DNA from 2 places in the Ramlibacter tataouinensis genome. Region 1 is predicted to be linked to the other one. Evidence: riboswitches for the same ligand, from Rfam matches in the RefSeq annotation. Region 1 holds a riboswitch; the other holds the start of a gene.
What was found. Region 1 has a riboswitch for S-adenosylhomocysteine ahead of ahcY (adenosylhomocysteinase). Riboswitches for the same ligand answer to the same signal wherever they lie in the genome.
Positions count from the first base shown of each region.

Region 1 (7,572 bases):
TTGCCGGTGTTGGTCGTGACTGTGGTGGGCCCGCCGACCTTGTTGAACACGAATGTTTGGCTGGCAAAGGTGTTCGGGCCCTGCTTCACGGCCGGCGTGACGACGGTGACTTGGTCGATCCCGACCGCCGTGTTGTTGTGTAGGTTGTCGAGGAACTGCGTCCCCGACTGGTTCACCGTGGTCGAGGCGAACAGCTCCACGGTGGCGTCATCGCCGCCGCCCACCTGCACCACCTTGAATTCGGCCGCTGTGGCGCTGAACAGGTTGGTGAAGCTGATGTTGGCCTCCAGACCCGCCTCACCCTGTGTCAGGTTGGGCACCGTGAAATTGGGATCGGCGCCCGTTACGAAGGTGAAGTACAGGCCCTTGCCCTCGACGATCTGCTGACTGTTGGTGCCCAGGGTGGTCGGTCCGCCGCCTTGGCCGGTGTTGACGGTGTCGCCGCTGGTGATGGGATCCTTGCCGGTGACGACGATGGCGGTTTCAGTGAGGCTGGGCGTGCCGTCGCCGAACATCATGAACAGGTTCTGGCCCGAGGGTGCATTGTTCAGGTTGAAGTCGATGGAGCTGTTCACCGACACGTGAAGGTTCTGCAGGGTCAGGGAATCGTCCGGGTTTGTGGTGACCGGATGCTGGATCGCCTCGTACTGCACCAGCCACACCTTGGCTCCAGTCGCTCCCACATCGGAAGACAACACGGCGCCGTTGGCGTCCGTCGGTTGCAGGTAGGCGGCGAACACGACGGCGCCGTCCACCTTCGCACTGCCATCGGCGTTGGCCTTGCGGCCGAACACGACGTTGTCGTTGCCCGCATGGCTGTAGAGATAGATCTGGAAGCCGTCCGCAGTCAAAAGCGGCACATCCGGCGAGGCCGAAGACAGGGCCAGTTGCCCTGACAGAGCTCCGCCTGTGGAGTTCGTGAAGGCCAGGTTCGTCACGTTCGCAAGGCCGGTGATCAACGCAGAGCCGTCCGAGCTGTCGCTTGCGGCGTTGCTGACCGCCACGCCCGTGGGGGTGCCACCGGGCACCACCGCTGCCAGGATCGAATGGAACGGCAGCGCCTTGGTCTGGAGCGTGGTCAACCCGCCCGAGACATCGTTGCCAGTCTTGTCCGCGCCACTCGAGCCCGCGTTCTGCGTGCTCGCTGTCTCGTCAACCGCCAGGGAACCAGTGATCGTGAATGCCATGATTCTTCCTCGATGTGTTCAGCAGCGGCCAAAGAAGGGGCTGACCGCAGAGCCTCGAAATCTCTGAGGGGACGGAATGCGCGGCGAGCGCGCGAGGGAAAAGAAGAAAAGCTCCCGGACGGGAGCTCAGCTTATGAAGGGGGCGGCATCGCGAGCCGGGCGATCAGCGCGGCAGCGCCACCCACGGTCGAGTCGCCGCCGCAGCGGATGGCAGGCACGCACGCCTGCTTCTTCTTGTACGACCAAGGCATCGCCAGCTCCCTGTATGTTGCCTCGACGGCAACAGGCTCGACGATAAGCGCTGGCTCGGCGCTGGCAATACACCAGATGGTGTACGGGGCCACACGATCAAAATTTGCCTTGGATGAGTTTTCTTTAGTGGCAAAGTTCCTGCATTCCTGCTTTTTTGTGGCTTCTACGCCTCGGAACTGGACTACATAGCAGGACTGTCGAGACTGAGTTTGTTCGCTTGCCCTTGGGAGGGTTTGCAATGCAGATCGAGTTGCTCTTTGCCGGCGCTGATGCAGGCGTGCGCGCGGCCGCCGTGAACATGCTGGCGTGCGAGGGCGACGAATTGCGGATCAAGGTTGTCGACTTCGAGGAGGCAGCCTCTGCAGCAGCCTCCCAGCAGCCCGATGTCCTGCTGCTCGAACGATGCGAATGGACGCAGACTTTGGCGCTGCTGACGCAGATCGGCATCGCCAGCCCGCGAACCCGATCGCTGCTGCTTTGCGACGGCTGCGCGAGTGAGCGACTGATCGATGCGCTTCGCCATCACAGCTGGGGCTGCGTGATCAAGCCCGTCGAGCCGCAGACCCTGGCCAAGGCTGTTCGCACGGTGCACCAGGGCGGTACCTGGTATGGCCGCGGCGTGTTGTTGCAGGCCTTGCAGGCGCAGCTGGGCCTCATCGGGGCATCTGGCGCGGCTGAAGAAGGCAAGCTCACGCGCCGCGAGGAAGAAATCCTGCGCTTGATCGGCCAGGGCATGACAAACAAGGAAATCGGCCGCGTCCTGGACATCAGCGACCAGACGGTGAAGACGCACCTGCACCGCGTCTACGCCAAACTGCACCAAAGCGGCCGCTACAAGGCCTTCCTCGCAAAGCCGGGCTCTCGTCAGGCGCACCTGGGTCCGGCTTGAGCCGAGTCCAGGTCCCGTAGCGTCAGGGCGCGAGGCCGATGCGCCGGCAGATCTCCGCCGTCGCCTTTGCCTGGTTCATCGTGTAGAAGTGGAAGCCCGGCACGCCGCCGGCCTTCAGGTGCTCGCACAGCTGGGACACGACGTCGAGGCCGAAGGCCTTGATCGACGCGCTGTCGTCGCCGAAGCCCTGCAGCCGCAAGCGGATCCAGCGCGGGATTTCCGCGCCGCAGCTGTCCGAAAAGCGCATCAGCTGCGACGAGTTGGTGATCGGCATGATGCCCGGCACCACCGGCACGCGGATGCCGCGCCTGTGCAGTTCGTTCAGATAGCCGAAGTACGCGTCCGCATTGAAGAAGTACTGCGTGATGCCGGAGTCGGCGCCGGCCTCGACCTTGGCCGCGAAGGCGTCGAGGTCCGAGGTCGGCGACTTCGATTGCGGGTGCATCTCGGGATAGGCCGCCACTTCGAGGTGGAACTGGCGCCCGGTCTCGCTGCGGATGAAGGCGACCAGGTCGCTGGCATAGCGGAACTCGCCGCCCAGCCCGTAACCACTGGGCATGTCACCGCGCAGCGCGACGATGCGCTTGACGCCGGCGGCGCTGTAGGCGGCCAGCCGCTCCCGGATGCTGTCCTTGGTCTGGCCGATGCACGACAGGTGCGGCGCCGCCGGGCAGCCCTCGGCCATGATTTCGCTGACGGCCTGCAAGGTGCCTTCCTGCGTCGAGCCGCCGGCGCCGAAGGTGACCGAGCAGAACTCGGGCTTGAGCGCATAGAGTTGCTCCCGCGCGGCGCGCAGCTTGTCCGCCCCCTCGGGCGTCTTGGGCGGGAAGAATTCCAGGCTGATCGAAAGCGTCATCGTCTCGCCTCAGTGTGTGTTGCTTGCATGAATGAAAAATTCGCGGTTGCCGTCACCGCCGGCGATCGGGCTGTCGAACCAGCCGCGCACCGTCAGGGCGAGCGAGGCGCAGCACTCGCGCAGCCTGCGCTCCACTTCGGCATACAGCGCGGCGTCGCGCACGATGCCGCCCTTGCCGACCTGCCCCGGCTGCAATTCGAACTGGGGCTTGACCAGCATCAGCAGCTCGCCCCCGGGCTTGAGCAACGGCGCGAGTGCCGGCAGCACCAGCGTCAGCGAGATGAATGACAGGTCGCCGACCACGAGGTCGAAGTCGTGGCCGACCCGTTCTGGCGAGAGTTCGCGGGCATTGAGCTTCTCGATGGCGGTCACGCGCGCGTCCTGCCTCAGCTTCTCGTGCAACTGGCCGTGGCCGACGTCCACCCCCGTCACGCGGGCGGCGCCGTGCTGCAGCAGGCAATCGGTGAAGCCGCCGGTCGATTGGCCGACGTCCAGGCAGGCCTTGCCGGCCGCGTCGATGCCGGCGGCGCGCAAGGCGCCTTCCAGCTTCAAGCCGCCGCGCGAGACATAGCGCGCCTCGGCAGTGTCGAGCAGCTCGATCTCGGCCTGCGCCGGCAACTCGTCGCCGTTCTTGGCGACCGGCTTCCAGCCGTCCGCCGCCCGCCAGCGCACGCCCGAAGCGATCAGGCGCTGCGCCTGCGAGCGCGAGGCGGCCAGGCCGCGTTCGACGAGCAATTGATCCGCGCGCATGCTTTTACTCCCTCTCCCCTCCGGGGAGAGGGCGGGGGTGAGGGGCGCTGGTCAAAGTTGCGAGCGCCCCCACCCCTGCCCTCCCCCGGAGGGGGAGGGTGTCCTGGGTCAATACCGGTACGTGTCCGGCTTGTACGGGCCCTGCTTGGGCACGCCCAGGTATTCGGCCTGGGAGTCGGTGAGCTCGGTCAGCATCGAGCCCAGCTTCTTGAGTTGCAGGCGCGCGACCTTCTCGTCCAGGTGCTTGGGCAGCACGTAGACCTTGTTCAGGTCGTAGGACTCGCTGTGCGTGAACAGCTCGATCTGTGCGATCGTCTGGTTGGCGAACGACGAGGACATCACGTAGCTCGGGTGGCCCGTGCCGCAGCCCAGGTTCACCAGCCGGCCCTTGGCCAGCAGGATGATGCGCTTGCCGTCCGGGAAGATCACGTGGTCGACCTGCGGCTTGATCTCTTCCCACTGGTACTTCTCCAGCGAGGCGACATCGATCTCGTTGTCGAAGTGGCCGATGTTGCAGACGATCGCCTGGTCCTTCATCTTGGCCATGTGGGCGTGGGTGATCACGTCCTTGTTGCCGGTGGCGGTGACGAAGATGTCGGCCTTGTCGGCCGCGTAGTCCATGGTCACGACGCGGTAGCCTTCCATGGCGGCCTGCAGCGCGTTGATCGGGTCGATCTCGGTGACCCACACCTGCGCCGACAGCGCGCGCAGCGCCTGCGCCGAGCCCTTGCCCACGTCGCCGTAGCCGGCCACCAGCGCGACCTTGCCGGCAATCATCACGTCGGTGGCGCGCTTGATGCCGTCCACCAGCGATTCGCGGCAACCGTACAGGTTGTCGAACTTGCTCTTGGTGACCGAGTCGTTGACGTTGATGGCCTTGAACATCAGCTCGCCGCGCGCGGCCATCTGCTTCAGGCGGTTCACGCCGGTGGTGGTCTCTTCGGTCACGCCGATGATCTTGCCGCTCTTCCGGCTGTACCAGGTGGGGTCTTCGGCCAGCTTCTTGCGGATCGAGGCGAACAGGATCTTCTCCTCCTCGCTGTGGCCGTTGCCGGCGACCAGCGACGCGTCCTTCTCGGCGCGCTTGCCCAGGTGCATCAGCAGCGTGGCGTCGCCGCCGTCGTCCAGGATCATGTTGGGGCCTTCGCCCTCGGCACCCTTGGGGCCGAACTCGAAGATGCGGTGGGTGTAGTCCCAGTAGTCCTCGAGCGACTCGCCCTTGATCGCGAACACCGGCGTGCCGGTCGCGGCGATCGCCGAGGCGGCATGGTCCTGCGTCGAGAAGATGTTGCAGGAAGCCCAGCGCACGGTCGCGCCCAGCGCCTGCAGGGTCTCGATCAGCACCGCGGTCTGGATCGTCATGTGCAGCGAGCCGGTGATGCGCGCGCCCCGGAGCGGTTGGCTCTTCGCGAACTCCTCGCGGATCGCCATCAGGCCCGGCATCTCGGTCTCGGCGATGCGGATTTCCTTGCGGCCCCAGTCGGCGAGCGAGAGGTCGGCGATCGCGCAGTCCTGCGCGGCTTGGGGTTTGAGAACGGCAGCGTTCATGGTGACTCCATTGGTGTCGAGTTGACCACTGCCTGCTGGGATACTCACCGCACAGAACAGTGGGTGAGCGTCGTTGCGTAGGTTCCGAGCCTCACACCCGCATGGGGATGCTGCAACGCTCCTCGGATGCGGCCGATTTTAGCCCAAGCCCGGGCTTCGCGGCACCGCGCCGCTGCGGATGAGTCCGGGCGGCCGGCGCCGGCGCCGGAGCTCAGCGGGCGTCGCGCCGCCGGAAGCAGCCGAGCGCGTGGTCGTCGACGATCCCCACCGCCTGCATCCAGGCATAGACGATGACCGGGCCGACGAACTTGAAGCCGCGCCGCCGCAGCTCCTTGGAGATCGCTTCGGATTGCGGCGTGCTCGCCGGGACGCTGCGGCCATCGCCGGCCAGCACCTTGCCGCCGGTGAAGGCCCAGCAAAAGTCCGCGAAGTCCTCGCCGCGTTCCTGCATATCGCAATAGATGCGGGCTGCGGCAATGGTCGCGTCAATCTTCGCCCGCGAGCGGATGATGCCGGGGTCGGCGAGCAAGCGCTCGATCTGCCGGTCGCCGAAGCGAGCCACCTTGGCGGGTTCGAAACTGGCGAAGGCCTTGCGGAACGCCTCGCGCTTGGTCAGCACCGTCCGCCACGACAGGCCGGCCTGGAAGCCCTCCAGCATCAGCATCTCCCACAGCATGCGGCCATCGCGCTGCGGCACGCCCCATTCCTCGTCGTGGTAGCGGGCCATCAGGGCGTCGCCCTGGGCCCAGGCGCAGCGGTGCTGGTCGGTATGGCTCATGCAATCCCCGGGATTCGGACCCGGGAGTCTGTCACGCTTTGCGCTTGCCGCAGCTATAAAACCTGCGCTACAAGCAAGCCATGGCCGTCACGCCGCCGATCGCGCCCATGCTGGCCAAGCTTGCCGATGAGCTGCCGCAGCAGGACGGCTTCATCTTCGAGCCGAAATGGGACGGCTTCCGCGCCGTCGTGTTCCGTCCCGGGCAGGAGGCCTTCATCCAGAGCCGCGACCTGCGGCCGCTCAACCGTTACTTCCCCGAGCTGGAGCGGGCCTTCGTCGAGCGCCTGCCCAAGGGCTGCGTCATCGATGGCGAGATCGTGGTGGTGGGCCAGCGGGGGCTGGACTTCGACAGCCTGCAGCAGCGCCTGCACCCGGCGGCCTCGCGCGTGGCGAAGCTGTCTGACGCGACGCCGGCATCCTTCATCGCCTTCGACCTGCTGGCCGCCGGCGGGCGTTCCACCATGCAACTGCCGCAGTCCGAACGCCGCGCGCGGCTGGAGCGGTTGCTCGGCAGCGTGCTGCCGCCGATCCACCTCACGCCCGCCACCCAGGACCGCGTCACCGCGCAGGACTGGCTGCAGCGCTTCGAAGGCGCGGGACTCGACGGCGTGATCGCCAAGCCGATGGCCGCCACCTACCAGCCCGGCCGGCGCGCGATGCTGAAGGTCAAGCACGCGCGCACCGCCGACTGCGTGGTAGCCGGCTTCCGCTGGTACCGCGACACGCAGGACGCAGTGGGGTCGCTGCTGCTCGGCTTGTACGACGAGGCGGGCGTGCTGCAGCACGTGGGCGTGACGGCATCGTTCACCGCCGACATGCGCCGCCAGTTCGCCACCGAACTGGAGCCCCTGCGCGGCGATGCCCTGCGCGACCACCCCTGGCGTGACTGGGCCGAGGCCGTCGCGCAGGAACAAAGCCGCATGCCCGGCGGCGAGAGCCGCTGGAGCGCGGGCAAGGACCTGTCGTGGGAACCGCTGCGGCCGGAGCGCGTCTGCGAGGTCAAGTACGACCACCTGCAGGGCGACCGCTTCCGCCACGCGGCCCAGTTTCTGCGCTGGCGGCCGGACAAGCCGGCTGCGGGGTGCCGGTATGACCAGCTCGAAGTGGTGGCGCCGTTTGAGTTGGAGAAGGTGTTCAGGGCTGTCCAGCGGAGCTGAGTCCGCGCCTCGTTTTCCGGGCCGCCGGCCCTGGTGCCCCCACCCCGTCCTGTCCTGGGCCGGTGGTCGGGATGGGTCGGGCGCAGGTCCATTCGCGTGTTCGCTGACGTCGATGGCGCACGCCGGTCGTGGGCGGGCGCTGCCTGCAACCATTC
Region 1 is NZ_CP010951.1:2,605,908-2,613,479, reverse strand. Features, by position in the region: gene UC35_RS12590 (beta strand repeat-containing protein) at 1-1,187, opposite strand, end outside; gene UC35_RS12585 (hypothetical protein) at 1,319-1,531, opposite strand; gene UC35_RS12580 (LuxR family transcriptional regulator) at 1,678-2,328, shown strand; gene metF (methylenetetrahydrofolate reductase [NAD(P)H]) at 2,351-3,184, opposite strand; gene UC35_RS12570 (TlyA family RNA methyltransferase) at 3,194-3,934, opposite strand; gene ahcY (adenosylhomocysteinase) at 4,043-5,482, opposite strand; S-adenosyl-L-homocysteine riboswitch at 5,541-5,612, opposite strand; gene UC35_RS12560 (DNA-3-methyladenine glycosylase I) at 5,694-6,260, opposite strand; gene UC35_RS12555 (ATP-dependent DNA ligase) at 6,341-7,417, shown strand.

Region 2 (7,572 bases), 360 kb from region 1:
CGACAGGCGCTGCTCGACGGTGCCGGCGCGCCACTCGTTCTTCCTGGCATCGTCCTTGGCCGCGCCCTTGGCATCCTCGGCGATCTCGACCAGCCGCTCGCCGGCGTCCGGCCGGCGGTTGAGCACCACGTCCTCGACCCGCTCGCGCAGCTGCGGCTCGACCTCGTCGTAGACGCCGACCATGCCGGCGTTGACGATGCCCATGTCCATGCCGGCCTTGATCGCGTGGTACAGGAACACGGTGTGGATCGCTTCGCGCACCGGGTCGTTGCCGCGGAACGAGAAGCTCACGTTGGACACGCCGCCGGAGACCTTGGCGCCGGGCAGGTTCTGCTTGATCCAGCGCGTGGCCTCGATGAAGTCCACTGCGTAGTTGTTGTGCTCCTCGATGCCGGTGGCGATCGCGAAGATGTTGGGGTCGAAGATGATGTCCTCGGGCGGCAGGCCGACCTCGTCCACCAGGATGCGGTAGGCCCGCGCGCAGATCTCGGTCTTGCGCTCGTAGCTGTCGGCCTGGCCCTTCTCGTCGAAGGCCATCACCACCGCCGCGGCGCCGTAGCGCCGCACCAGCCCGGCCTGGCGCTTGAACTCGGCCTCGCCTTCCTTGAGCGAGATCGAGTTGACGATGCCCTTGCCCTGGATGCAGCGCAGGCCCGCCTCGATCACCTCCCACTTGGAGGAATCGACCATCACCGGCACCTTGGCGATGTCGGGCTCGCCGGCCATCAGGTTGAGGAAGCGCACCATGGCGGCCTTGCTGTCGAGCATGGCTTCGTCCATGTTGACGTCGATCACCTGGGCGCCGTTCTCGACCTGCTGGCGCGCCACGGCCAGCGCCTGCTCGAACTGGCCGGCCAGGATCATGCGGGCGAAGGCCTTGGAGCCGGTGACGTTGGTGCGCTCGCCGATGTTGACGAACAGGCTGCCGGACCCGATCGCGACGGGCTCCAGGCCGGACAGTTTCATGGAGGGAACGGGGGTTTCGCGCATCTCTCACCTCATACGTGCAGGTGAGCGCGGTTGGAAATCTCAAGCCTGACGCCGGGCCTCATGCCCGGTCGCTGCAGCGCTCCTTGAGGAAGGCCGATTCTAATCGCTGCTCCCCGTTGAGCTCGGCGAACGGCCGGCATGCCTATCATCCCGGGCATCGAACGGAACGCCGAAGGACCGACACCGTGCAACTGCAGCTGTGTACCTGGGCCGAAGTCGAGGCCTATCTCCACAAAGGCCCGAAGGCCATCCTCATGCCGATCGGCTCGACCGAGCAGCACGGGCCCAATGGCCTCATCGGCACCGACGCCATTTGCGCGGAGGTGATCGCGAAGGCGATCGGCGCCGCCGACGGCGCGATGGTCGCGCCGACCATCGCGGTCGGCATGGCTGTGCACCACATGGAGTTTGCCGGCTCCATGACGCTGCGGCCCTCGACGCTGATCGCGGTGATCCGCGACTGCGTCATGTCCCTGGCCGAGCACGGGTTCGAGCGCTTCTTCTTCATCAACGGGCACGGCGGCAACATCCCCAGCATCCGCGCGGCGTTTTACGAGGTCCATGCGGAGAACCGCGCCTGCAGGGGCGGGAACGCGCCGGACTTGCGCTGCGCCCTGGCGAACTGGTGGGAGAACGAAGCGGTCGGCCGCCTGTCCAAGGAGCTGTTCCCCGGCGTGGAGGGATCGCACGCCACGCCATCCGAAGTCTCCTTGACCCAGTACGCCTATCCCGAGGCCATCAAGCACGTCAGCATGTCGCCGCAGGTCGCGCCCGGCGGCGGTTTCCACGACGCCCGCGATTTCAGGCGCCGCTTCCCGGACGGCCGGATCGGCTCCGATCCGTCGCTGGCCCGGCCGGAGCACGGTCAGCGGCTGCTGGAGGCCGCCGCCCGGTCCATCGCCGGTCAGTTCAAGGAATTCGTCGCCGAGGCTTGAGGCCCGGCGGCCAATGACGCAAAAAAATCCCCCGGAACGGCCGCGCTCCGGGGGATGCGAGGGGTCGGGCGGAAGAAACTTGCGAACAACGCCCAACCGAGGAGATGTCAGCAGGGTCCAAGCACTTCCCGTGCCTGCGCCGGCTCGGCGCCCGGGCCGGTTCAGGCTTTAGGCCGCTTCCTTGTAGAAATACTCGCGCTTGAGGCCGCGCGCCGCCAGCGGCTGCACCGCCTCGCGGATCGCCGCGATGTGGTCCGGCGTGGTGCCACAGCAGCCGCCGACGATGTTCACCAGCCCCTCGGCCGCGAACTCGCGCAGCAGGCGCGCCGTGACCTCGGGCGTCTCGTCGAAGCCGGTCTCGCTCATCGGGTTGGGCAGGCCGGCGTTGGGGTAGCAGCTGATGAACGTGTCGGGGGCGACGCGCGCCAGTTCCTGGATGTAGGGGCGCATCAGGGCGGCGCCGAGCGCGCAGTTCAGGCCGACCGCCAGCGGGCGGGCATGGCGCACGCTGTACCAGAAGGCGGTGACGGTCTGGCCGCTGAGGATGCGCCCGGAGGCATCGGTCACGGTGCCGCTGATGATCACCGGCAGGCGCTCGCCCGAGTGCTCGAAGTACTCGTCGATGGCGAACAGCGCTGCCTTGGCGTTGAGCGTGTCGAAGATGGTTTCCACCAGCAGCAGGTCGGCGCCGCCTTCGGTCAGCCCCTGCACCTGCTCGTAGTACGACTGGCGCAGCTGCTCGAAGTCGACGTTGCGCGCGCCGGGGTCGTTCACGTCGGGGCTGATGCTGGCGGTGCGCGGCGTCGGGCCGAGCGCACCGGCGACGAAGCGCGGCTTGTCGGTGGTGGAGAACTTGTCGGCCGCGGCGCGCGCCAGCCTGGCCGACTCACGGTTCATCTCCAGCGCCAGTTCGCCCAGGCCGTAGTCGTCCTGCGCGATGCGGGTGGCGCCGAAGGTGTTGGTCTCGATGATGTCGACGCCGGCGGCCAGGTAGGCCTCGTGGATGTCGCGTACCACCTCCGGCTTGGTGAGCGACAGCAGGTCGCCGTTGTTGCGCAGGTCCTTGGGGTGGTCCTTGAAGCGCTCGCCGCGGTAGTCGGCTTCCGTGAGGCGGAACCGCTGCAGCATGGTGCCCATGGCGCCGTCGAGGATCGCGATGCGTTGCTCGAGGATGGCGGGCAGGGCCTGGCCGCGGGTGTAGGCGATTTGTCTCATGGTGCGTTGATTGTAGGAATTGTCGGGAAAATACGCGCCCTGTGCCTTCACCCCAATCCATTCTCCAGGAAGTTTTTGGCTACGAGCGGTTTCGTGGCCCCCAGGCGGACATCGTCGACCACGTGATCGCCGGCGGCGACGCGCTGGTGCTGATGCCCACCGGCGGCGGCAAGTCGCTGTGCTACCAGGTGCCGGCGATCGCGCGCGAGCGCGCCGGCCAGGGCCTGACGGTGGTGGTCTCGCCGCTGATCGCCCTGATGCACGACCAGGTCGGCGCGCTGCACGAGGCCGGGGTCGAGGCGGCGTTCCTGAACTCCACGCTGACCAGCCAGGAGGCCTGGGCGATCGAGAAGCGCCTGGCGCGCGGCGAGCTCACGCTGCTGTACGCGGCGCCGGAGCGCGTCACCACGCCGCGCTTCCTGGCGCTGCTGGACGAGCTGCGCGAGCGCGGCAAGCTCAGCCTGTTCGCGATCGACGAGGCGCATTGCGTGAGCCAGTGGGGCCACGACTTCCGCCCGGAGTACCGTGCGCTCACCGTGCTGCACGAGCGCTACCCGCAGGTGCCGCGGATCGCCCTCACCGCCACCGCCGACGCGATCACCCGCGAGGACATCACCCAGCGCCTGCAGCTGGAGGAGGCGCGCCAGTTCATCAGCAGCTTCGACCGGCCCAACATCTCCTACACCATCGTCGAAAAGAAGGACGGCGCGTCCCAGCTGCTGCGCTTCATCGAGGGCGAGCACGAGGGGGAGGCCGGCATCGTCTACTGCCAGTCGCGCAAGCGGGTCGAGGAGATCGCGGCGCTGCTGCGCGAGCACGGCGCAAATGCCCTGCCCTACCACGCCGGGCTGGAGGCCGAAGTGCGCCAGGCGCACCAGGACCGCTTCCTGCGCGAGGACGGCATCGTGATGGTGGCCACCATCGCCTTCGGCATGGGCATCGACAAGCCGGACGTGCGCTTCGTGGCCCACCTGGACATGCCCAAGAACATCGAGGGCTACTACCAGGAGACCGGGCGCGCCGGGCGCGACGGCCTGCCGGCCGCCGCGTGGATGGTTTACGGCCTGCAGGACGTGGTGAACCAACGCCGCATGATCGACGAAAGCCCCTCGGCCGAGGAGTTCAAGCAGGTGATGCGCGGCAAGCTCGACGCCCTGCTGGCGCTGGCCGAGGCGACCGACTGCCGGCGGGTGCGGCTGTTGCGCTACTTTGGGGAGAATCTCGCCGACGCCGGGCCGCCCCAAGGCGGCGAGGGCCCCCTCGGGGGGCAGCGAGGACACGAGGTGCCGAGCGTGGGGGCTCGCTACTCTTGTGGCAACTGCGACAACTGCGTGGCGCCGCCGCGGGTGTGGGACGGCACCGATGCGGCGCGCAAGCTGCTGTCCACCGTCTATCGCGTGCAGCAGCACAGCGGCATCGGCTTCGGCGCCGGACACGTCATGGACGTGCTGCGCGGGCGCCAGACCGAGAAGGTCGCGCAGTACGGGCACGAGCGCCTGAGCACCTTCGGCATCGGCGCCGAGTTCAGCGAGGCGCAGCTGCGCGGCGTGCTGCGCCAGCTGATCGCACTGGGCGCGCTCAGCGTCGACAGCGCCGCCTTCAACACCCTCAAACTGACCGAAGGCTCGCGCGCGGTGCTGCGCGGCGAAGTGGACGTGCAGCTGCGCGAGGCGGTGTCGCAGGCCGGCCGCGCGCGCAAGCGCAAGTCCGTCACCGCGCCGCCGGCGGCCGCCGCCGGCCTCACCCAGGACGGCCTGATGCGCTTCGCGGCGCTGAAGGCGTGGCGCGCGGAAGTCGCGCGCGAGCACAACCTGCCGGCCTACGTGATCTTCCACGACGCCACGCTGGCCGCCATCGCGGCGCTCGCGCCGCGCACGCTGGACGACCTGCAGGGCATCAGCGGCATCGGCGCGAAGAAGCTGGAGGCCTACGGCGACGAGGTGCTGCGCGTGGTTCAGTCCGCGTAGTCCAGCGGCAAAGCGGTGGTGGACTTGAGCACCTCCATCGCGAAGCTCGAGCTGACGTCCTGCAGTTCCACCGCGCGGATCAGGCGCTTGTAGACGGCGTCGTAGCCCGCGATGTCGGGCGCCACCACCTTGAGCAGGTAGTCGACGTCCCCGCTCATGCGGTAGATCTCCACGATCTCGGGAATGTCGCGCGTGCCCTGCACGAAGCGCTTGGTCCAGGCATCGCTGTGCTGGCTGGCGCGGATGGCGACGAACACGGTGACCGGCAGGTTCAGCCGAGCCGGGTCGCACAGCACGACCTGGCCGCGGATCACGCCGCTCTCCTGCAGCTTCTGCACCCGGCGCCAGCACGGCGTGGGCGACAGGTGCACGGCTTTGGCGAGCACGGCGAGCGGCGTTGTGCCATCGCGCTGGAGAATAGAAAGAATTTCCCTGTCTTTCTTGTCCATGGGAAGCATTTTCTACTCAGCGGCTGTTTTGCGCCAGTGATTTGCAACCCGTTTGCGCGGCCCGCCCCCTAGACTTGGTCGCCATGAACACGATCACGCAGGCGTTCACGCGCCACCCAAGCAATGTCGGCGAAAGCTACTGGCAGCACATGGGCATGGCGCTGTCGTTCGCGGGCGTGCTCGCGCTGGCGACACTGGCGTGCCTGGCGCACGCGATCTTTCCCTTCCTGTGCGAGCGCACCGGCAGCCGGCTGGTGCGGCAATTGAACGATCGCCTCAGCAACCGGGGCGGCCCTGCCCAGTCCCAGAACTAGTTGGCCACTAGGGCATGAAGCCGATGCGCCGCGCCTCACGGACTTCGGGCTTGATGCGGTGCTCCGCCTCGAGTTGGCCGAGGAATTCCTCGGCGCTGAACTGCGTCGCCAGGATATCGACCTGGCGCTTGACCGCCGCGAAGTCGCCGAGGCACAGCTGATCCAGCTGCGCCAGCCGCGTGCGGGCCCCGGCATCCAGCTGCGCCGCCTCGCCGCCCAGGGCTTCGGTGACGAACATGCGCTCGCGCTGCGCCGGCGTGAGCGGCTTGAAGCGGATCTTGAAAGTGAAGCGCCGCAGCGCCGCCTGGTCGATGCGGTCCATCAGGTTGGTGGTGCACACGAAGATGCCGCGGAAGCGCTCCATGCCCTGCAGCATCTCGTTGACTTCAGTCACCTCGTAGGTGCGCTGCGCGCCGCGGCGGTCCTGCAGGAAGCTGTCGGCCTCGTCGAGCAGCAGGATCGCCTTCTCGCTTTCGCCCTCGCGGAACATCGCCGCCATGTTCTGCTCGGTCTCACCCACGAACTTGCTCATGAGGTCGCTGGCCTGCTTGACCAGCAGCGGCATTTCCAGGCTTTGGGCGAGGTGCTCGGCCAGCGCCGTCTTGCCGGTGCCGGGCGCGCCGTGGAAGCACAGCGTGCCGTGGCCGCGCGCCTTCAGCGCCGCGATGATGCGCGGCACCTCGAAGCGCGATTCGATGTTCAGCATCTCCAGGTCGTAGCGGGTGACGCTGTGGCGCATCGCCCCGCCCGGGTCGCGGCTGCCCAGTGCCTGGTCCGAGTTGCGCAGCTGCCGTTCGATCAGGCTTTCCATGGTCGCGCCCTCGAAGCCGGCCAGGCCGGCGAAGCGCACCGCGGTGCGGATCTGCGCCGGCGTCAGCCCCCGCCGCTCGGTGAGCTTGGCCACGAAGGCGTCCGACACCACCGCGCCCTCCAGCGTCTTGCGCACCAGCGCCTCGCGCGCGCCGGGCGGCGGCGACTTCAGTTCCAGGTGGTAGGCGAAGCGCCGCCGGAACGCCGGGTCGATCTGCTCGATGCGGTTGGTGACCCAGATCGTCGGCACGGTGTTGGACTCCAGAATCTGGTTCACCCAGGCCTTGCCGTTGACGCTGGCGCCGGCCGGTGCCACCACCTGGTCGGCGCGCGCCATCAACTGCGCCGCCTCGCTGGAGATCGGCGGAAACACGTCTTCCACCTCGTCGAACAGCAGCGCCGCCTGCGCGCTGCCCTTGAGGAACACCTGCGCGATCTGCAGCGAGCGGTAGCGGTCGCGGCCGGACAGCGAATTGCCGTCGCGGTCGGCGTATTCGACTTCGAACAGGTCCAGGCCGGCCGACTGCGCCACCACCTTGGCCAGCTCGGTCTTGCCGGTGCCGGGCGGCCCGTACAGCAGCACGTTCACGCCCGGCTCCTTGCGCGCCACCGCATTGCGCAGCAGCGCCGACATCACCTGCGCGTCCTCGGCCACGAAGCTGAAGTCCGACAGCCTGAGCTCGCTCTTGGCCGAGGGCCGCGTGAACACCGCCATCAGCTCGCTCTGGTCGCGGTACTCGCGCATCAGCACCGGCGGCAGCTTCTCGCTGACCTTCATCAGGTCGGCCAGGTCGGTGATGTTGTGCTCGGAGATCAGGTTCTCCACCAGCCCGATGCGCTCCAGGCGCGAGCCGTTGCGCAGCGCCTCGCCCACGTCGCTGGCGTTCACGCC
Region 2 is NZ_CP010951.1:2,242,816-2,250,387, reverse strand. Features, by position in the region: gene metH (methionine synthase) at 1-966, opposite strand, end outside; S-adenosyl-L-homocysteine riboswitch at 1,006-1,081, opposite strand; gene UC35_RS10855 (creatininase family protein) at 1,176-1,925, shown strand; gene UC35_RS10850 (homocysteine S-methyltransferase family protein) at 2,094-3,140, opposite strand; gene UC35_RS10845 (RecQ family ATP-dependent DNA helicase) at 3,182-5,107, shown strand; gene UC35_RS10840 (Lrp/AsnC family transcriptional regulator) at 5,095-5,556, opposite strand; gene UC35_RS10835 (DUF6356 family protein) at 5,640-5,870, shown strand; gene UC35_RS10830 (ATP-binding protein) at 5,878-7,572, opposite strand, start outside.
Region 2: it holds a riboswitch for S-adenosylhomocysteine, as region 1 does, so the genes downstream of both, metH (methionine synthase) here and ahcY (adenosylhomocysteinase) in region 1, are expected to answer to the same signal.